3 regions of the Streptomyces sp. NPDC020884 genome follow, and region 3 is predicted to be linked to each of the others. Evidence: riboswitches for the same ligand, from Rfam matches in the RefSeq annotation. Region 3 holds a riboswitch; each other region holds the start of a gene.
What was found. A riboswitch is a leader RNA that binds a small molecule or an ion and turns the genes downstream of it on or off. The one in region 3 is predicted to bind cyclic di-AMP.
Positions count from the first base shown of each region.

Region 1: it holds a riboswitch for cyclic di-AMP, as region 3 does, so the genes downstream of both, ACH4UK_RS11705 (NlpC/P60 family protein) here and ACH4UK_RS19365 (M23 family metallopeptidase) in region 3, are expected to answer to the same signal.
Region 2: it holds a riboswitch for cyclic di-AMP, as region 3 does, so the genes downstream of both, ACH4UK_RS34645 (M23 family metallopeptidase) here and ACH4UK_RS19365 (M23 family metallopeptidase) in region 3, are expected to answer to the same signal.

Region 1 covers NZ_JBIRRY010000003.1:183,972-191,031, reverse strand. Annotated here, with positions in the region: gene ACH4UK_RS11715 (NlpC/P60 family protein) at 1-686, opposite strand, end outside; gene ACH4UK_RS11710 (hypothetical protein) at 932-1,285, shown strand; gene ACH4UK_RS11705 (NlpC/P60 family protein) at 1,341-2,528, opposite strand; cyclic di-AMP (ydaO/yuaA leader) riboswitch at 2,536-2,702, opposite strand; gene pcrA (DNA helicase PcrA) at 2,993-5,431, shown strand; gene ACH4UK_RS11695 (peptidoglycan DD-metalloendopeptidase family protein) at 5,492-7,060, opposite strand, start outside.
Region 2 covers NZ_JBIRRY010000014.1:95,304-102,363, forward strand. Annotated here, with positions in the region: gene ACH4UK_RS34635 (HPr family phosphocarrier protein) at 139-420, shown strand; gene ACH4UK_RS34640 (GntR family transcriptional regulator) at 580-1,287, opposite strand; gene ACH4UK_RS34645 (M23 family metallopeptidase) at 1,467-2,282, opposite strand; cyclic di-AMP (ydaO/yuaA leader) riboswitch at 2,296-2,462, opposite strand; gene ACH4UK_RS34650 (M16 family metallopeptidase) at 2,689-4,059, opposite strand; gene ACH4UK_RS34655 (M16 family metallopeptidase) at 4,086-5,459, opposite strand; gene ACH4UK_RS34660 (DNA topoisomerase (ATP-hydrolyzing) subunit A) at 5,727-7,060, shown strand, end outside.
Region 3 covers NZ_JBIRRY010000005.1:539,484-546,543, forward strand. Annotated here, with positions in the region: gene ACH4UK_RS19345 (LPXTG cell wall anchor domain-containing protein) at 1-143, opposite strand, end outside; tRNA gene ACH4UK_RS19350 (tRNA-Met) at 345-418, shown strand; gene ACH4UK_RS19355 (MerR family transcriptional regulator) at 548-1,294, shown strand; gene ACH4UK_RS19360 (PP2C family protein-serine/threonine phosphatase) at 1,435-2,658, shown strand; cyclic di-AMP (ydaO/yuaA leader) riboswitch at 2,869-3,021, shown strand; gene ACH4UK_RS19365 (M23 family metallopeptidase) at 3,033-4,067, shown strand; gene ACH4UK_RS19370 (aldo/keto reductase) at 4,225-5,169, shown strand; gene ACH4UK_RS19375 (PrsW family intramembrane metalloprotease) at 5,234-6,742, opposite strand; gene trmB (tRNA (guanosine(46)-N7)-methyltransferase TrmB) at 6,831-7,060, opposite strand, start outside.

The DNA.
Region 1 (7,060 bases), on a different contig from region 3:
GTGGAGCGGTCGGCGTGGGCGGGGCCGCCGCCGTGCCGGGCGTCGGCGGAGCGCTCGTAGGCGGCGCGTTCGTCGGCGGTCAGGGTGTCCAGCAGCTTGCGGGCGCCGGCCAGCTTGGCGCGGATCGCGGTGCGGTGTTCGCGCAGTTCGGCGCGGCGGGCCGCGAGGCGTTCGGTCTCCCGGTCGGCGCGGGCCTTGACGCGGGTGATCTGGGAGACCTGCCGCCGGATGCCGTGCAGCAGGCCGCTCTGACGGTCGCCCGCCCGGTCGAGGTAGGACGCGCGTTGCAGATAGGCGTCGGGGTCGGAGGAGAGCGCCAGTTGCAGGGCCGGGTCGAGGGTGCCGCTGCGGTACTGCGCGGTGGCCAGCGAACCCAGGGCGTGCCGGGCGGTGTTGAGCCGGTCGGTGCGGCGGGCGGCCTCGTCGGTCAGGGACTCGACGGTTCTGGTGGCGGTGGCCGCCTTCTCCTTCGCCCCGTTGTACTGCTCCGTGGCGACCTCGGCGTCGTGGTACAGCCGGTCGATCTTCGCCCGGACCTGGGCGGCGGTGGGGGCCGGTTCGGCGGGGGCCGCGCCCGCCCCGGTGACCGAGCCGGCGGTGGCCGCCCCGGCGAGCGCCAGGGTGGCCGCGGTGCGGGCAGCAGGGCCGGTGAGCGGGTGCTGCTTGGGTTTCCGGTGCGCTGCCACGGGGGTGGCGTCCTTCCTGTCGGCTGCCCGCCGGGGGATACCGGGGGTCCGGGAGGGACGCTAATCCTGGCGCGGGGAAAAGGGTCACCATGAAAGCTATTGCCCTGATGTGACGTTTCGCCAGCCGCAACTGATCGGAAATAAGGCCTCATTACGGGGCCATTCGCTCAGGGTCGAGGAAAGCGCGCAAGGAAGGCTTACCTCACTGCATGGTGAAACCCTGGCCATGGCTAGGCTCCGGAACCATGGACGTACTCATCAATGTCTTCGTCGCCCTGCACATCATCGGCATCGCCTCCCTGCTGGGCGGCTTCCTGACGCAGATGAAGGCCATGGGAGAGGGCACCGCCCGCTTCGGTCCGGCCATGCTCCACGGCGCGCTGACCATGCTCGTCACCGGCATCGCCCTCGTCGGCCTCAACCAGGCCGACGACCAGGCCGTGAACAACGTCAAGATCGGCATCAAGCTGGCGGTGCTGGTCGTGATCCTCGCCCTGGTGTACGTCAAGCGGGACGAGGAGAAGGTCGACAAGGGCGCGTTCGCGGCGGTCGGCGGACTGACGGTCGCCAACATCTTCATCGCCACGGTCTGGACCTGAGGCCCTCCGGGGGCGGGGGCGGCCGCCGCGGGCCGCCCCCGCCCCCGGACGCGTACTACGCCGGCCGCACGCTCCCGTAGATCGGCATGTAGTAGATCGACTCCTCGCGCACGTTCGCACCCGGCTTCGGGGCGTGGATCATCATCCCGTCGCCCTTGTAGATGCCGACATGGCTGATGTCGTCGTAGAAGAAGACCAGGTCGCCCGGCTGGAGATCCGCCGTGGCGACCCGGGTGCCGACCTTCACCTGGTCCCAGGTCGTCCGCGGCAGGTCCACGCCCGCCTCCCGCCACGCCGCCTGCGTCAGTCCCGAGCAGTCGTACGAGGCCGGGCCCGAGGCGCCCCACACATACGGCTTCCCGATCTGGGAGCGGGCGAAGTCCAGCACCTTCTGCGCCTTGGCGGCGTAGCTGCCGCCCGCACCGGTGCCGGAGCCCGATCCCGTGCCCGTACCGGAACCGGAGCCCGTGCCCGAACCGCCGCCGGACTCCTTCGCGGCCTCCTCGCGGGCCTTCTTCTCGGCCGCGGCCCGCTCCTTCGCCTCGGCGGCCTGCCGGGCGGCCAGCTTCGCCGCCTTCTCCTTCGCCTCGGCCTCCTTCTTGCGCTCCAGCTCCGCCAGCCGCGCCTTCTCCTCGGCGGTCAGCCGCGACAGCAGGCCGCGGGCCTCGGTGAGCTTGGTCTGCACGTCCTTCTTGCTCGAGGCGAGCGTGGACTGCGTCTCGGTGAGGGTCTCCAGGCTCTTCACCGCCTCCGCGCGCTTCTTCGCCGCCGAGGCCTGCTGCGAACGGAACGCGGTGACGGCCTTCTGCTGCCGCTCCGTCGCCCGGTCCATCAGCCGGCTCTGGTCGAAGTACCCCTGCGGGTCGTCCGCCAGGAAGAAGGTCGCCGTGGGGGCGATGCCGCCGCTGCGGTACTGGGCCGCCGCGTACGAGCCCAGCGCGCGGCGCGCCTCGTTGATCTTCTCCGTCCGCTTCGCCACGTCGGAGAGCAGCGTGTCGACCTTCGTCTGCTGGGACGCGGAGGCGGCCTTGGCCCGGTTGTACTCCTGGGTCGCGCTGCCCGCCTGCCGGTACAGGGCGTCGACCTTCTTCTGCACTTCCTCGATGGCGGGCTTCGGCTCCGCGGGCGCGGCCGTGGCGCTCTGCGTGGAGAGCAGCGTCACGGAGGCCAGCGCGGCCGTCGTCAGCCCGACGGCGGGGGTGGTGGTGCGCACCTTCGTGCGCGGCTTGCGATGCGATGCCAAGACCGGCATCTCCTTCCGTGGACCGCCTACCGGGTTAGCTGTCGGGTTCGGACGGAACGGAAGGCTGTCCTACGGTCCGGATGCGAGGGCACGGACCGATTCACCCCGGTTCTGCGTGTGGGTCCCCGGTTCCGAACGGCCAGGGCGGCAGGACGGATTCGGCAGAGGTGTCCGTCGGGCGTGGTTCGCCCCAGGGAGGTACGGGCCACCTGACCGAGCACGCTAGCCAACCGGCCCCGCCGCTGGGAAGGACGATGAGCGATATGCCCGATACATTTTCGTGACCTTTCCGGATCGGGGGCCCGGCACCCCCTCCGACCGGCCCCTCCTTCACGGAACGTGGACGTCCGTTCTCCGTGTGTACCCGGTCCGGGCGTGTCGGCGGCCGGACCGGAGGGCGGCGGGCGACCGCTTTCGGGCTTCGGCGGAAGGTTGTCAGTGCGGCCCCCTAAACTCGGGAGGCGATGAGCAGCCTCTTTGACGACAGTTTCCTGACCGGCCTCCAGCCCGCGGAGGACGGCCCCCCGCCGCCCCCCGAGGACCACGCGCCCGAAGCGGTGCCGGAGGGACTCTTCGAAAGCGTCTACGACGCGCCCCCGCCGCCCCGGGAGGGGTACTACCGGGACGGCCACCCGCGCCCGGTGATCGACGCCGCCGCGCTGCTCGACGGGCTCAACACCGAGCAGCGCGCCGCCGTGGTGCACGCCGGGTCCCCGCTGCTCATCGTCGCCGGGGCCGGCTCCGGCAAGACCCGGGTGCTCACCCACCGCATCGCCCACCTGCTGGCCGAGCGCGGGACGCACCCCGGGCAGATCCTCGCGATCACCTTCACCAACAAGGCCGCGGGCGAGATGAAGGAGCGCGTCGAGCAGCTCGTCGGCCCGCGCGCCCACGCCATGTGGGTCATGACCTTCCACAGCGCGTGCGTCCGCATCCTGCGCCGCGAGTCCAAGAAGCTCGGATTCACCTCGTCGTTCTCGATCTACGACGCCGCCGACTCCAAGCGCCTGATGGCCCTGGTCTGCCGCGACCTCGACCTGGACCCCAAGCGCTACCCGCCGAAGTCCTTCACCGCCAAGGTCTCCAACCTCAAGAACGAGCTCATCGACGAGGAGACCTTCGCCGGACAGGCGACGGATGGTTTCGAGAAGACCCTCGCCCAGGCGTACGCGCTCTACCAGGCCCGCCTGCGCGAGGCCAACGCCCTGGACTTCGACGACATCATCATGACGACGGTCCACCTCCTGCAGGCCTTCCCGGACGTCGCCGAGCACTACCGCCGCCGCTTCCGCCACGTCCTGGTCGACGAGTACCAGGACACCAACCACGCGCAGTACACCCTGGTGCGGGAGCTGGTCGGCCCGGCCGGAGAGGCCGACGCCCCCGCCGAGCTGTGCGTGGTCGGCGACGCGGACCAGTCGATCTACGCCTTCCGGGGCGCGACCATCCGCAACATCCTCCAGTTCGAGGAGGACTACCCGAGCGCGACGACGATCATGCTCGAGCAGAACTACCGCTCCACGCAGACGATCCTCTCCGCCGCCAACGCCGTCATCGAGCGCAACGAGAGCCGCCGCCCCAAGAACCTCTGGACCAACGCCGGCAGCGGCGCCCGCATCACCGGCTATGTTGCCGACACCGAGCACGACGAGGCGCAGTTCGTCGCCGACGAGATCGACCGGCTCACCGACGCGGGCGACGCCAAGGCCGGCGACGTCGCCGTCTTCTACCGGACCAACGCCCAGTCCCGTGTCTTCGAAGAGATCTTCATCCGCGTCGGCCTGCCCTACAAGGTCGTCGGAGGCGTGCGCTTCTACGAGCGCAAGGAGGTCCGGGACGTCCTGGCCTACCTCCGGGTCCTCGCCAACCCCGAGGACACCGTCCCGCTGCGCCGCATCCTCAACGTCCCCAAGCGCGGCATCGGCGACCGCGCCGAGGCCATGATCGACGCCCTGTCGATGCGCGAGAAGATCTCCTTCCCGCAGGCCCTGCGCCGCGTCGACGAGGCGTACGGCATGGCGGCCCGCTCGTCCAACGCCGTCAAGCGCTTCAACACGCTGATGGAGGAGCTGCGCACCATCGTCGAGTCCAACGCCGGACCCGCCGTCGTGCTGGAAGCCGTCCTGGAGCGGACCGGCTATCTCGCCGAACTCCAGGCCTCCACCGACCCGCAGGACGAGACCCGCATCGAGAACCTCCAGGAACTCGCCGCCGTCGCCCTCGAATTCGAGCAGGAGCGCGGCGACGAGGAGGGCGCCGGCACGCTCGCGGAGTTCCTGGAGAAGGTCGCGCTCGTCGCCGACTCCGACCAGATCCCCGACGAGGACGAGGACGGCTCCGGCGTCATCACGCTGATGACCCTGCACACGGCGAAGGGGCTGGAGTTCCCGGTCGTCTTCCTCACCGGCATGGAGGACGGCGTCTTCCCGCACATGCGGGCCCTCGGCCAGACCAAGGAGCTGGAGGAGGAGCGCCGCCTCGCCTACGTCGGCATCACCCGCGCCCGCGAACGGCTCTACCTCACCCGCGCGGCGATGCGCAGCGCCTGGGGCCAGCCCTCGTACAACCCGCCGTCGCGGTTCCTGGAGGAGATCCCGGAACAGCACCTGGACTGGAAGCGCAAGGGCCCGATGGCCGCCCCCGCCGGACCCACCTCCGGCATCACGTCCTCGCTCTCCTCCTCCCGCTCCCGCACCGGCCCCTCGGGCTTCGCGACCCGGCGCGGCACGGAGAAGCCGACGGTCACCCTCATCGTCGGGGACCGCGTCACGCACGACCAGTTCGGGCTCGGCACGGTGACGGCCGTCGAGGGCTTCGGCGACCAGGCCAAGGCGACGGTCGACTTCGGCGACGAGCGCCCGAAGAAGCTGCTGCTGCGGTACGCACCGGTCGAGAAGCTGTAGACCGCGCGGACGAACGTGAAAAAGGGGGGCCGCAGCCCCCCTTTTTTCACACGCTGCCCGTCAGGTCGGGTCGACGCCCTTGCTGCGCAGCCACGCCAGCGGGTCGATCGCCGAGCCGCCGCCGGGCCGGACCTCGAAGTGCAGGTGCGGACCGGTGGAGTTGCCCGAATTCCCGGAGTACGCGATGACGTCACCGGCCTTCACCGGGCCCGAGCGGATCTTGGTGCTGCTGAGGTGGCAGTACCAGGTCTCGGTGCCGTCGGCGGCGGTCACGATCGCCATGACCCCGTAGGCGCTGTTCAGCTGGGTGCGCACGGTGCCGTCGGTCGCGGCCATCACCGGAGTGCCGTACGAGACGGGGAAGTCGATGCCCGAGTGCACGGACATCCAGTTGACGCCCGCCTGACCGTAATAGGCGCTCAGCCCGTGCTGCTTGACCGGCAGGACGAACTTGGGGCGCAGCGCCTCACGGCGTGCGGCCTCCTCCTCGCGCTTCTTCTTCTCCGCCGCCTGCCGCTCCCGCAGGTCGATGCGCTCCTGGGTGCGGCTCGCGCGCTCGCGGAAGTCGTCGCTGCCCTCGGAGAGCTGCTCCAGCTGGCTGTCCAGCCGGTTGTTCGCGGCGACCGGCTTGACCGTGCTGGGGTCGGCGACCGCCAGCGAGGTGGTCGTCTCGTCCTGCTTCTCCTCGCCACCGGGCATCCCGCCGACCGAGGCGGCGGCGATGCCCGCGACGCTCATGACACAGGCGGAGGGCACCGCGACGGTCAACAGCGCGGAGCGCTTGGCGGGGCTGCGGCGGCGGGACCGGTTGCGGGGAGCGGGGGGACGGACTGCGGTGCGGTTCACGGAGTGCGGGGCCGGGGACTCGTCCTCGGCGTCCGGCTCCGGCGCGGCGTCCGGTGCGAGGGCGGTGAACCCGGCGGTGGAGGCGGGGTCGGTCGCAGGATCCTCGGCCGCACCGTCCACAGCGGCCGACGCCTGTTCGTACAGCGGGTACGACGTCTGTTCGGGCTCGTACGCGGTGTCCCCGGGCGTGGCACCGGAGTTCCAGGCGGTCGCGTCGTAGGCGCCGGTGTCGTACGCAGCCGTGCCGTAGCCGCCGGCGTCGGCGTACGAACCGGTGTCGTACGAGCCGGTGTCGGCGTATGAGCCGGGGCTGTCGTAGGAACCGGTGCTGTCGTACGCGCCGGTGTCGTAGGAACCGGTGTCCTGCGTGCCCGGGTCGAGCGTTCCGGTGGTGAAGGCGGTGGTGGCGTAGGTCCCGGTGTCGGCGGCGACGGCCGGCGTGCCGTACGCGCCGACCGGATACGCCCCGGTCTCGTAGGCGTCGGCCCCGTGGACGCCGCCGGTTCCGTACGCGGTGTCGGCGGGATACGCCACGGCGTCGTAGGCGCCCGTCTCGTACGCCCCGGTGCCGTACGCCTCCGTGCCGTACGCCTCCGTGGCGTACGGGGCGTTCGTGGCGTAGGAGGCGTCGGTGCCGTACGGGGCCTCGGGGAAGCCGGTGGTGGGGAACGCGCCGGTGTCGGCGGTCGCCCACTGACCGGTGAGGTCCTGGTCGGCTACCTGCTGCCAGGACCCGGAGGTGTCCCACTGCTGCGGGGCCTGCTCCTGGGCGGCGTAGCCGTC
Region 2 (7,060 bases), on a different contig from region 3:
GGGATCGGTGCCGGGGCAGTCTGAGGGGGCCCGGACCTGGGCAGCCGGAGGACCGGACCGGACGGAAGGCCGGGCACAGCATTGCGCACTGCATGAGAGACTGGTCTAGACAACCGTTGATATGTGAAGGGCAGAACCATGGCTGAGCGCCGCGTAAACGTCGGTTGGGCCGAGGGCCTGCACGCCCGCCCCGCTTCCATCTTCGTCCGTGCCGCCACGGCTTCCGGCGTCCCCGTGACGATCGCCAAGGCCGACGGCAACCCGGTGAACGCCGCCTCCATGCTCGCGGTGCTCGGTCTGGGCGCACAGGGCGGCGAGGAGATCGTGCTCGCGTCCGAGGCGGGCGACGCCGAGGCCGCTCTGGACCGGCTGGCCAAGCTGGTCGCCGAGGGCCTGGAAGAACTCCCCGAGACCGTCTGATCCGAGGGCTTCCGGCTCTGCCGGATACCCGAGGTGCGAGAGCCGCGACCCTGGAAGGGATCGCGGCTCTTTCGTTTTCCGGAAAGAGCGGCGCCTCGATAATTCGGGCAGCACAGACCGCATTCCCGGAATTACTTCTCTTTGTATACGGCTCTCCTGTTAATGGCGGACGCCCGCGGTGTTTACGCCATGTTGCGAAGTGCTCACGCGGGGGACGGGGGCGGTGCGCCGCCCGGTCCGATCGGGGCGGCGGAGCCGGTGGGCCCCGGTGGCGCGTTCCGCGTGCTGGGCGGTCAGCGCCCTCGCCCGCTCGGCGTCGCCGCGCGCCACGGCGTCCACGATCGCCCCGCGCTCGGCCCAGGAGTCGACCGGGCGGGCCGGCTGCTCGACCGCGTACATCCAGGCGATCTTGTGCCGGAGCTGGGTGAGCAGCGCGATGAGTCCGGGGCTGCCGGAGGCCTGGGCGAGGGTCTCGTGGAACCAGCCGCCCAAGGAGCGCAGATCCTCGCCCTCGCCCCGGCGGGCCCGCTCCTGACCCAGCCTGACCAGGCCCCGGAGCACCTTGAGATGGGCCTCCGTGCGCCGCTGGGCGGCACGTGCGGCGCCCAGCGGCTCCAGGAGCATCCGCACCTCCAGAAGGTCGGCCGCCTCCTGCTCGGTGGGCTCGGCGACACAGGCGCCGGCGTGCCTGCGGGTGACCACGAAGCCCTCGGACTCCAGCGTGCGCAGCGCCTCGCGGACCGGGACGCGGGAGACCCCGTACCGGCGCGCCAGCACCTCCTCGGTGAGGCGGCTGCCGCGCTCGAAGACACCGGAGACGATGTCGTCACGAATTGCCGTGCATACCGAATGCGCGGGAATGCGCATGTCCGAACCTCCGCCTTGATCCCCGCGAAACGCGGCCGCCCGACGTCTGTTCCGTGACTCTATTGCAATCCGCCGGAATTTCCGATGGCAGGTCGGAATCCATGGATATCTTCACGCCGGAATTACCGAAGGCCCCGGCGGGGAGCCGGGGCCTTCGGGCGGTGGATCGCGCGGTGGGGTCAGACGCTGAGACCGTGGGAGCGCAGGTAGCCGACGGGGTCCATGTCGGAGCCGTAGTCGGGGGTGGTGCGGGCCTCGAAGTGCAGGTGCGGGCCGGTGGAGTTGCCGGTGGAGCCGGAGAGGCCGATCTGCTGGCCGGAGGAGACGCTCTGGCCGACCGAGACGCCGATCGAGGAGAGGTGGCCGTACTGGGTGTAGGTGCCGTCCGTCATCCGGAGCACGATGTTGTTGCCGTACGCGCCGCCCCAGCCGGCCTCGACGACCGTACCGGCGCCGACCGCGACGACGGAGCTGCCGGAGGCGGCCTGGAAGTCCACGCCGGAGTGGCTGCCGGAGGACCAGAGCGCGCCGCCGGTGTTGTAGCCGGTGGTGACGTGGGAGCCGGAGACCGGGAGGTGGAAGGCGTTCAGCCGGGCGCGCTCGGCGGCGCGGGCGGCACGGGCCTTCTCCTCGCGGACCTCCTTGGCGCGGGCCTCGGCCTTGCGCTCGGCCTCCGCCTTCGCCTTGGCCTTGGCGGCCTTCGCGCGGGCCTCGGCGGCGGCCTTGGCCTTCGCCTCGGCGATCGCGTCGGCCTGCTGCTTCTGGGCGTGGGCCTGCGCGCCGATCCGGTCGGCGAGGGTGGCGTCGAGGGCGACGGCCTGGGTGAGGCCGGTGTCGGCGACCTGGGCGGCCTCGGTGTCCGCGGCGATGGCCGGGGAGGCCAGCGAGCCGATGACTCCGGTGGTGGCCAGGGCCGCGATGCCGGCGGCCCGCGCGCTCCGGCGCGTGAGGCGGCTCGGGGCACGGTGCTTCCCGGTGGCACGGGTGAACGCCATGGAGGGGTTGATCCTTTCCTTCCTTCTCGCCTACCGGGTTAGCTGACGGGTTCGGAGCAGGAAGGTCTCCTACGGATTCCCGCGCCGGGCTGCGGCACGGGCCTCCGATTCACCCCAGGGACTGCGTGGGTCCCCGGCTCCCCAGGCTCGCGCCTGACGGGGACTCGGCGATGACTGCCCGGCGCCGCGGATGCGGCATACGGGTGACGGACAGCCGGGCCGACGCTAGGCGGGGCGACTTCCCATCACCAAACGGACCAGGCGATTTGTCGCGCATCCCACAGGGCAGACAGGCAACCTCTCCAACAAAGAGGCACAAAGGGGATCAAAGTGACAAAAATGGAGAACCCCGACGAACTTTCGTCCGTCGGGGTCCTGTTCGCGGCGGTGTGCCGCGGGCGGTGCGTCAGCCGGTGACGACCGACACCTCTCCGATGCCGAGCGCCTTCACGGGCTCCTCGATCTGTGCCGCGTCCCCCACGAGGACCGTGACCAGCCGGTCCACCGGGAAGGCGCTGACCACGGCGGCGGTCGCCTCCACGGTGCCCGTGTCGGCGAGCCGGGCGTAGAGGTGGGCCTGGTAGTCGTCGGGGAGGTGCTGCTCGACCTGGTCGGCCAGCGTGCTCGCGACGGAGGCGGCGGTCTCGAACTTCAGCGGGGCGACGCCCACCAGGTTCTGCACGGCCGTCTCGCGCTCGGCGTCGGTCAGCCCCTCGGCCGCCAGCGTCCGCAGGACCTTCCAGAGGTCCTCCAGCGCCGGTCCGGTGGACTCCGTGTCCACCGATCCGCTGATCGCGAGCATGGCCGCGCCGCCCGAGTCGGGGCCGCTGGAGCGCAGCACCTGGGCGAAGGCGCGCACGCCGTAGGTGTAGCCCTTCTCCTCGCGCAGCACCCGGTCCAGCCGGGAGGTGAGGGTGCCGCCCAGGCTGTACGTGCCGAGCACCTGAGCGGGCCACACGCTCTCGTGCCGGTCGGCGCCGATCCGGCCGATCAGCAGCTGGGTCTGGACCGCGCCGGGCCGGTCGACGATGACCACGCGGCCGGTGTCGTCCGCGGTGATGGGCGGCACCGGGCGGGTCTGACCGGCGTTGCCCGACCAGTCGCCGAGGGTCTCCGCCAGCAGCGCGTCCAGGTCGATGCCGGTGAGGTCGCCGACGATCACGGCCGTCGCGGTGGACGGGCGGATATGGGCGTCGAAGAAGGCGCGCACGGCGACCTCGTCGATCCGCCGGACCGTCTCCTCGGTGCCCAGGCGCGGGCGGGACATCCGGGCGGTGGCCGGGAACAGCTCCTTGGAGAGCTGCTTGGCGGCGCGCCGGGACGGGTTGGCGTGCTCGTGCGGGATCTCGTCGAGGCGGTTGCCGACGAGGCGCTCGATCTCGCTCGCGTCGAAGGCGGGGGCCCGCAGCGCCTCGGCGACCAGCCCGAGGGCCTTGGCCAGCCGGGAGGCGGGAACTTCCAGGGAGACCCGGACGCCGGGGTGGTCGGCGTGCGCGTCGAGCGTGGCGCCGCAGCGCTCCAGCTCGGCGGCGAACTCCTCGGCGCTGTGCTTGTCGGTGCCCTCGGAGAGCGCCCGCGACATGATCGTGGCCACGCCGTCCAGGCCCTCGGGCTCGGCCTCCAGCGGCGCGTCCAGGAAGATCTCCACGGCGACGACCTGCTGGCCGGGGCGGTGGCAGCGCAGCACGGTCAGCCCGTTGGGCAGGGCGCCCCGCTCGGGCGCCGGGAAGGCCCAGGGGCGGGCCGTGCCGGCGGTGGGCTGCGGGTGGAACTCCATGGCTACTCCAGTCACGGCGGCGTCGCTCACTTGTCCGCCCCCTCGTGCGCGTCGGTGCCCTCGGCGCCGTCTTCGCCCCCGTCGGCCTCGTCGGCCGGCTCGGTGGGCTCGTACACCAGCACCGCCCGGTTGTCGGGGCGCAGGACCGCCGCGGCCGCCGCTCGCACCTCGTCCGCGGTGACGTCCAGGACGCGGCCCACGGCGCTCAGGGCGAGCTGCGGGTCGCCGAACAGGACCGCGTAGCGGCACAGTTCGTCGGCACGGCCGGCGACCGTGCCGAGCCGGTCCAGCCACTCGCGCTCCAACTGCGCCTGGGCCCGCTCCATTTCCTCGGGGGTGGGCCCCTCGGCGGCGAACCGGGCCAGCTCCTCGTCGACCGCGGCCTCGATCTGATCCACCTCGACGCCGCCGGACGTCTTCACGTCCAGCCAGCCCAGCGAGGGCGCGCCGGAGAGCCGCAGCAGTCCGAAGCCGGCCGCCACCGCCGTACGGTCGCGGCGGACCAGGCGGTTGTGCAGCCGGGAGGACTCGCCGCCGCCCAGCACGGTGAGCGCCAGGTCGGCGGCGTCACAGGCACGGGTGCCGTCGTGGGGCAGCCGGTAGGCGGCCATCAGGGCGCGCGCCGGGACCTCCTCGTGGACCACTTCGCGCAGCTGCTCGCCGATGGTCTCGGGCAGCGTCCCGTCGCGCGGCGGCTGCTTGCCGTCGTGGGAGGGGATGGAGCCGAAGTACTTCTCGATCCAGGCGAGGGTCTGCTCGGGGTCGATGTCGCCGACCACCGAGATCACCGCGTTGTTGGGCGCGTAGTACGTACGGAAGAACGCGCGGGCGTCCTCCAGGGTGGCCGCGTCCAGGTCGGCCATGGAGCCGATCGGGGTGTGGTGGTAGGGGTGGCCCTCGGGGTAGGAGAGGGCGGTCAGCTTCTCGAACGCGGTGCCGTAGGGCACGTTGTCGTAGCGCTGGCGGCGTTCGTTCTTGACGACGTCGCGCTGGTTCTCCATGGACTCCTCGTCGAGGGCGGCGAGGAGAGAGCCCATACGGTCGGCTTCGAGCCAGAGAGCCAGCTCCACCTGATGGGTGGGCATGGTCTCGAAGTAGTTGGTCCGCTCGAAGCTGGTCGTCCCGTTGAGCGAGCCGCCGGCTCCCTGGACGAGCTCGAAGTGACCGTTCCCCTTGACCTGGCCCGAGCCCTGGAACATCAGGTGCTCGAAGAGGTGAGCCAGACCGGTGCGTCCCTTGACCTCGTGGCGCGAGCCGACGTCGTACCAGAGGCAGACCGCGGCGACCGGGGTCAGATGGTCCTCGGAGAGCACCACACGCAGGCCGTTGGCCAGGCGGTGCTCGGTCGCTGTCAAGCCGCCGGAGCCGGCCTGTGCGGTGGCCGTGTGACCCATGGGCATGTACGTCCCTTCGATCGCGATACTGGACTTCCTGCCAGACCTGCCACTCTAAGCAAGCGCGGCGGCACCTGGCGAAGTTCCCGTGCCGTGGATGTTTCCTGTCATGGGTGTCGTCGGCGCTGCGGACGGAGCCGCCTGGCCCGCTTCGGACGGGTCGAGGTCGGCGTTGTCAGTGCGGCGGTCCACAATGGACCGCGTCAGTAGCTCGTGTTGTCCCGAACAAGCTCAGGTTGTCCGAACAGAATCTGTGAAGGAGTCGCAGCCGCGATGGCCCGCCGTAGCACGAAGACCCCGCCGCCGGACGACTTCGAGGAGAAGATCCTCGACATCGACGTCGTCGACGAAATGCAGGGCTCCTTCCTCGAGTACGCGTACTCGGTGATCTACTCCAGGGCCCTGCCCGACGCCCGCGACGGCATGAAGCCGGTGCACCGGCGCATCGTGTCCCAGATGAACGAGATGGGGCTGCGCCCCGACCGCGGCTATGTGAAGTGCGCCCGCGTCGTCGGCGAGGTGATGGGCAAGCTGCACCCCCACGGCGACGCCTCGATCTACGACGCCCTGGTGCGCATGGCGCAGCCCTTCTCGATGCGGCTGCCCCTGGTCGACGGCCACGGCAACTTCGGCTCCCTCGGCAACGACGACCCGCCGGCCGCCATGCGGTACACCGAGTGCCGGATGGCCCCCGCCACGTCGTTGATGACCGAGGCGATCGACGAGGACACCGTCGATTTCCAGTCGAACTACGACGGCCAGGAGCGCGAGCCGGTCGTCCTCCCCGCCGCCTATCCCAACCTCCTGGTCAACGGGGTGTCCGGCATCGCCGTGGGCATGGCCACCAACATGCCCCCGCACAACCTGGGCGAGGTCATCGCGGCCGCCCGCCATCTGATCAAGCACCCGGGCGCCGACGTCGAGACGCTGATGCGCTTCGTCCCCGGCCCCGACCTGCCCACCGGCGGCCGCATCGTCGGTCTGGGCGGAATCAAGGACGCGTACACGGCGGGCCGCGGCACGTTCAAGATCCGCGCCACCGTCGCCGTGGAGAACGTGACGGCCCGCCGCAAGGGCCTCGTCGTCACCGAACTGCCCTTCACCGTCGGCCCGGAGAAGGTGATCGCCAAGATCAAGGACCTGGTCTCGGCGAAGAAGCTCCAGGGCATCGCCGACGTCAAGGACCTCACCGACCGGGCGCACGGGCTGCGTCTGGTCATCGAGGTGAAGAACGGCTTCGTGCCGGAAGCGGTGCTGGAGCAGCTCTACAAGCTGACGCCGATGGAGGAGTCCTTCGGCATCAACAACGTGGCGCTGGTCGACGGCCAGCCGCTCACCCTGGGCCTCAAGGAGCTGCTGGAGGTCTATCTCGACCACCGCTTCGAGGTGGTGCGCCGGCGCAGCGAGTTCCGCCGCACCAAGCGCCGCGACCGGCTGCACCTGGTCGAGGGCCTGATCGTCGCCCTGCTGGACATCGACGAGGTCATCCGGATCATCCGGGACAGCGACAACTCGGCGCAGGCGAAGGAGCGCCTGATGGCGCACTTCTCGCTGAGCGAGATCCAGACCCAGTACATCCTGGACACGCCACTGCGCCGGCTCACCCG
Region 3 (7,060 bases):
ATCTGGTACGTGTCGCCGTCGGCCGCCTTCGTGGTGCCGGCGGGGTGCCCCTCGTGAGCCAGGGCGGGCACGGCCACCCCGAGGGTGAGGGCGGCGGGCAGGACGAGCAGTGCGGCGAGGCGAGTGGTACGGCGGGCTATCACGAAGACACATCCCCTTCCGGAAGTTCCGGCGCGAACCGGAACAACGTTCGGTCGCTGATGTCGTTCATTCGGAGCTGCCCGCGGGGCGGATTGGCCCGAGCACGACAAATTTGCGCGGGCCGCCGACCGCCGTGGGCCGAGGTGCGGCCGGAGTAATTGGTCGAGGGCCCGCCGGGAGTGCCGTAGAGTGGTGTTTACCGACGCGGGGTGGAGCAGCTCGGTAGCTCGCTGGGCTCATAACCCAGAGGTCGCAGGTTCAAATCCTGTCCCCGCTACTGAAGATCCGGGCCCGGCACGCAGACAGCGTGCCGGGCCCGAGTCGTTTCCGGGTTTCCGGACGGGCTTCGCTGTCCGGCGATGTCGCGCTTGACCTTGACGCAGCGTAAAGATCTAGCGTTTCCGGCATGGAGTGGTCCATTCAGGAAATCGCCAGACTGGCCGGCACCACGAGCCGCACGCTCCGGCACTACGGGGACTTCGGTCTCCTCGCGCCGAGCCGGATCGGGAGCAACGGCTACCGCTACTACGACCAGGACGCCCTCGTCCGGCTGCAGCGCATTCTGCTGCTGCGGGAGCTCGGGCTGTCGCTGCCCGCCATCAAGGACGTGCTCGCCGGTCAGCGGGACACCGCGGTGGCGCTGCGGGCGCATCTGCGGCTGCTCGAACAGGAGCAGGCGCGCATCGGGCGGCAGATCGCCTCGGTGCGGACCACTCTCCACAAGACCCAGGAGGGGATGGAACTCATGGCAGCTGAAGTGTTCGACGGCTTCGACCACACCGCCCACGAGCAGGAGGTGACCGAGCGCTGGGGCCGGGAGGCGTACGAGGAGGGCGACCGCTGGTGGCGTTCGCTCGGGCCGGAGGAGAAGAAGGCGTTCCAGGACGAGCACGAGGCCCTCGCGCGCGACTGGGGCCGGGCCAAGGAGGCCGGGCTCGCCGCCGACGGGGCCGAGGCGCAGGAACTCGCGCGACGGCACTGCGCGTGGCTGTCGCCGGCCAAGAAGCCCGGCCGTTCGTACGTGATCGGGCTCGGGGAGATGTATGTCGCCGATCCCCGCTTCGGAAAGAACTACGATCGCTACGGGGACGGCGCCGCCGCCTTCGTACGGGACGCATTGACGGTCTACGCGGAAAACCGGCTCACCGACTGACCGGGGGCGGCCGGGCCTCCGTCCGCTTCCCCCTATTCGGCCGATGAGGAGTCGCCGCTCGGCGCGGCTCCGGGAAGCCTGGACGGGGCGCGGTACCGTCCGCAGCCGTGGGTGGACCGGGCAGGAGTGCACAGGTGGGGATGGCCGACGAACGGCGTGGAGGCGCGGCGGGGAGCGTCGACGCCGTGAGCCGTGCGGTGTTCGGGACCCGCGAGGGTGAGGCGACGCCCGGCAGGCAGGGCACCGGGCGGTTCGTCCGGATGCTGCCCGCCCTGCTGATCGTCGGCGGGCTGGTCTTCGACTCGCTGGCCCCGCCCAATTTCACCGCGGTCCCGCTGTTCGTGGCGGCCCCGCTGGTCGCCGCCCCGTTCTTCTCGCTGTCCCGGACCGTCCGCACGGGTATCGCCGCGGTCCTCTCGGTCATCGCGATGCGGCTCTCCGACGGGACGTCCACCCAGGTGGTCCCGGTCATCGAGATGATCACCGTGCTCACGGGCTCGGTGCTGGCCGTCGTCATCAACGGCGTCGTGCGGCGCGGCAACGAGCAGCTGGCCTCGGCCCGGGTCATCGCGGAGACGGCCATGCGGGCCGTGCTGCCGACGCCGGCCGAGCGGATCGGCGGGCTCCAGGTGGCCGCGCGGTACGAGGCGGCGCAGGCGGACGAGTTCGTGGGCGGCGACCTGTTCGCCGTCGCGGACACCCCGTACGGCGTACGGGTGGTCGTCGGCGACGTACGCGGCAAGGGCCTGGGCGCCGTCGAGGCCGTGGCGGTGATCATCGGGGCGTTCCGGGAGGCGGCCGAGCAGGAGCGTTCGCTGGAGGGCGTCGCTCAGCGGCTGGAGCGGGCGCTGGCGCGGGAGGGCACGCGGCGGTACGGGCTGGACGCCATGGAGGGCTTCATCACCGCCGTGCTGGCCGAGATCCCGCCGGGCTCGGCCTCGCTCCGCCTCGTCAACCGCGGTCACCCCGAGCCGATCCTGCTGCACGCGGACGGCGCCTTGGAGGTGCTCGTGCCCTCCGTGCCCGCGCTGCCGCTGGGGATGGACCTGGGCGTGTGGCCGGACCGGTCCGACGAGTGGGCGATGCCCGCCGGAGCGACGCTGCTCGCCTTCACCGACGGACTGTCCGAGGCCCGGGACCAGCACGGCGTCTTCTACGATCCGGCGGCCCGGCTGCGCGGCCGGATCTTCCCGGGGCCCGAGGAGCTGCTGTCGGCGCTGACCGACGACGTACGGCTGCACACCGGGGGACGGACCACGGACGACATGGCGCTGATCGCGGTCGCCCGGCCGGCGGAGGGTCAGCCGGTGCGCCGGACGACGGTGAAGATCGTGGGCCGGGGCGATGACACGGTGAGTGACTGAAAGGCACCCCTCCGCATAACATTTGACACACCGTCAGAAAAAGGGGTGTGGTCAAGTGACGGTCAAGTTGCCCGATTCCAACCGCTTGTGACCCGTACATCCCGGTCGTGCTCGTTAATGATCAACAGGAACAGCTTGGAATCGGGCCCGTGTGTCTATTAACGTTCGATAACGCAGTGCGGTCGTCACAGCCGTCGTCAGAGACGGCGCCGCGCGCGAGCGCCGAATTCCGCAAGGGAACCGGGGAACCACCTACATGGGGTGAATCGGACGCCTGCGTCTCGTGAGAGACGGAGGGGCCCGTAGGAGACCTTCCTGCTCCGAACCCGTCAGCTAACCCGGTAGGCGAGAAGGAAGGAAAGGAGTGCGCCCACGTGGCGTCCAACAAGCCTGCCCCTGAGGCCCCGTCACCCTTCAGTGCCGACACCTTCGGTGACGCGGAGCGGTCCTGGGAGGAGTGGAATCCCACCGAGGAGTCCATTCGTCCCGTGCGCGGCAGGCACCGCGTAGCCAAGCAGCGTGGTCTGGCCCGCAGCTCCACCGTCCTCGGGGTCGGCGTCATAGCGGCCGTCGGTGCGGGTGGCATGGCCACCGCGCAGGACAAGGCGCCGGTCTCCATCTCTCTTCCCGATTCCATCGCGGACAACCTTCCCGACGCCAAGTCCCTTCCCGGCGTCGGGTCCTTCATGTCGGACGACGCGGAGCCCGCTCCGGTCGCCGCGTCCGCGCCGCTCACCACCGCCGGCCTCACCAGCGCCGAGGCCGAGCAGGGCACCACCGACGCGGGCGAGGCCCTGCGCGCCCGGATCCTCCAGCAGGCCGAGCAGCAGCAGGCCAGCGCCGACGCCGAGGCCAAGGCCGCCGCCGAGAGCGCCGCGGCCGAGAAGGCGGCGCAGGAGGCCAAGAAGCAGCAGGACGAGGCCGCGGCCGAGGCCGCCGCCAAGAAGAAGGCGGCGGAGGAAGCGGCCGCGAAGAAGAAGGAGGCCGAGCGTCTCGCCAAGCTCGCCGCCAGCTTCTCCCTGCCCACCTCCTCGTACACGATCAGCTCGACCTACGGTCAGTCCGGCGCGATGTGGTCCTCCGGCCAGCACACCGGCCTCGACTTCGCCGGGTCGACCGGTGCGCCGCTCAAGGCCGTGCACGGTGGCACGATCACCTCGGCCGGCTGGTCCGGTTCGTACGGCTACCGCACGGTGCTCCAGCTCGATGACGGCACGGAGATCTGGTACGCGCACCAGTCCTCGATCGACGTCTCGGTCGGCCAGAAGGTCACCACCGGCGAGACCATCGGCCGCATGGGCGCCACCGGCAACGTCACCGGGGTCCACCTCCACCTGGAGGTCCGCACCGCGGGCGGTTCCGCGATGGACCCGATGGCCTGGCTGAACAGCAAGGGCCTCTCGGTCTGAGCCCCGGCCCTCCGGCCGGCGTCCTCCGTCGCCACCCCTGAAACCCCGGCAGCCCTGACGCACACCCCCCGACGTCAGGGCTGCCGGTCCGTCCGGTGGCGGCACGGCCCGCGCGGCGGCGGAATACCACCCCCGCCCCGGCTCGTTGGACCCTCACATGACTTCTCGGCGTATTCTCGGCAGCTCCGACCTCCAGGTCTTCCCCCTCGCCCTCGGCGGCAACGTCTTCGGCTGGACGGCGGACGAGGAAGAGTCCTTCGCCGTCCTGGACGCGTACGTCGCGGCCGGCGGCAACTTCATCGACACCGCGGACGCGTACTCCGCCTGGGTCGAGGGCAATCGGGGCGGCGAGTCGGAGTCCGTCATCGGCAAGTGGCTGGCCTCCCGCGGCAACCGGTCCGACATCGTCGTCGCCACCAAGGCCGGCGCCCACCCCGACCACCGGGGACTCTCCGCCGGCACCGTCAAGGGCGCGGCCGAGGCATCGTTGCGCCGGCTCGGCACCGACCACATCGACCTCTACTACACGCACTTCGACGACGAGACCGTCCCGGTCGAGGAGATCATCACCGCCCTGGACCAGTTGGTGAAGGACGGCAAGGTGCGCCACATCGCCGCCTCCAACATCAGCCCCGAACGCCTGCGGGCCTCCCTCGACTTCTCCGAGCGCGAGGGCCTCGCCCGGTACGTCGCGCTCCAGCCGCACTACAACCTGGTCTCCCGGGACACCTACGAGGGCGCCCTCCAGGACACCGCGGCCCGCGCCGGCCTCGCCGCCGTCCCCTACTACGCGCTCGCCTCCGGCTTCCTCACCGGCAAATACCGCCCCGGCACGACCGTGGAGAGCGCCCGCTCCGCGAAGGCGGGCGGCCACCTGGAGTCGGAGCGGGGCCGCAAGGTGCTCGCCGCCCTCGACCAGGTCGCCGGGGAACGGAACGCCGAGATCGCGACGGTCGCCCTCGCCTGGCTCGCCGGTCGGCCGACCGTCACCGCCCCGATCGCCTCCGCCCGTACGGTCGGACAACTCCCCGCCCTGGTGGCCGTCGCCGACCTGCGGCTGACGGACCGGGAACTCGCCCTGCTCACCGAGGCGTCGGCCTGACGGAGCCGGAGGGCGGTGCCGCCCCGGAGTCCACCCGCCCGCCGTCCGCCGTCCGCCGGTGTCGCTACTGCGGCGGTCGGCGGTGGGTGGGCGGTGCGCTGCCGTACGGGTAGGGGTACGGGGACGGTTGAGGGGCCGGGTACGGGGAGGGCCCCGGGGCCGGGCCGCCGTAGCCGTACGGCTGTCCGTATCCGGGCGCGGGCCCGCTTCCGTACCCGTTTCCGTAGCCGCCCGCGTGCGGCGTCGGCGGGTGGCTGCGGTGGTGGGCGCCCGGACGGGCCGTCAGGCGGGCGGCGTGGGTGAGGGCCGGGGCCGCGACCTCCCGGCGCTGCCAGAGGTGATGCAGCAGCTCCCTCTCCCGCGCGCCGAAGTCCGGGCCCACCGCGCCGTGGCGGGCCCGGCGGCGCAGACCGGCCAAGGAGGTCGCGAACGACTCGTACTCCGCGACCGCGCGGGCCGCCGCCCGGCCCCGGGTCCGGTCCTGCTGCCAGTGGCGGGCCAGGTCACGGGCCATGCCCCGGGCCCGCATGGAGGAGAGGGCCGACGGCTCGGCGGGGGTGAGCCAGCCGGCCGCCGCATACGCGGGCAGCTCGGCCGCGAGGCTGCGCAGCTCCCGCTGGCGCGAATGGATCGCCAGCCAGGTCACCAGGCCGAACGCCGGGACCATGACCATCCCGTACACCGCGTAGAAGCCGTACGGGCCGAAGGCCGACGAGCCGTTCCACAGGGCGTGCAGGCCCATCGCCAGGAGCAGGCCCAGGGCCGGCAGGGCGATCCGGCGGAAGCGGTGGCGGCGGGCGCTGACGGCCGCGAAGCCGAAGCCGAGGCCGGTGAGGACCGTGAACAGGGGATGCGCGAACGGCGACATCACGATCCGCACGAAGAACGTCCCCGCCGTCACCGAGGCGAACCCCGAGCTGCCCAGCTGCTGGTCCTCGCCGAAGGCGTTGCCCAGATAGAGGATGTTCTCGGTGAACGCGAAGCCCGTCGCGGTGAAACCGGCGACGACGACGCCGTCCACCACCCCGCTGAACTCCCGTCTGCGGAACAGGAAGATCAGCAGCACGGCCGCCGCCTTCGCGCTCTCCTCGACTATCGGGGCGATCACCGTCGCCCCCAGGGTGTCGGCGCTCGCCGGGTCGGCCGTCGCGGTGGCTATCCAGCGCGTCGCGAAGGAGTTGGCGATGATCGCGACGAGCGCCGCCGCGCACGCGCCCCAGGCGAAGGAGAAGATCAGATTCCGCCAGGGCCCCGGCTCGACCCGGTCCAGCCAGCGGAACGCGGCCATCAGCAGGGGCACCGGAAGCACCGCCAGGCCGAGGCCGACGAGGAAGCCCTCCGGACCGGTCTGCTCCCGGACGAGGGCCAGGATCACCAGCCCGCACAGCACGAGCGCCACGATCACGGCGCCGGCGCGGAACACCTTGCTGCGCCACACCATGCCGACGCGGCGCGGCCGGTAACGCCCTTGGCCACGCTCCGGCGCGGCGCCCAGGACCTCGTCGAGCCGCTGCTCGTGGAGGACCGGGACGGCCGGCCGCGCCTGCTGATACTGCACGGAAGGGTCGGACACCTTTTGACCTTAACGAGGGGCACTGACACCCGGCGACGGCGCATCCGGCCAGGACACGGCTCCCTGGCCGACGGGCGGGCGGTGGGCGTCAGACGCGGGCGAAGAGCAGGTCGTGGACGACGTGCCCCTTGTCCAGGCCCTGTCCCTCGAAGCGGGTGAGCGGCCGGAACGCGGGGCGCGGGGCGTATCCGCCGTCGGCCGCGGTGTTCTCGAAGCGGGGGTGCGCGGTGACCACCTCCAGCATCTGCTCGGCGTACGGCTCCCAGTCGGTCGCGCAGTGGACGAGGGCGCCGGGCTTCAGCACCGGGGCCACCAGGT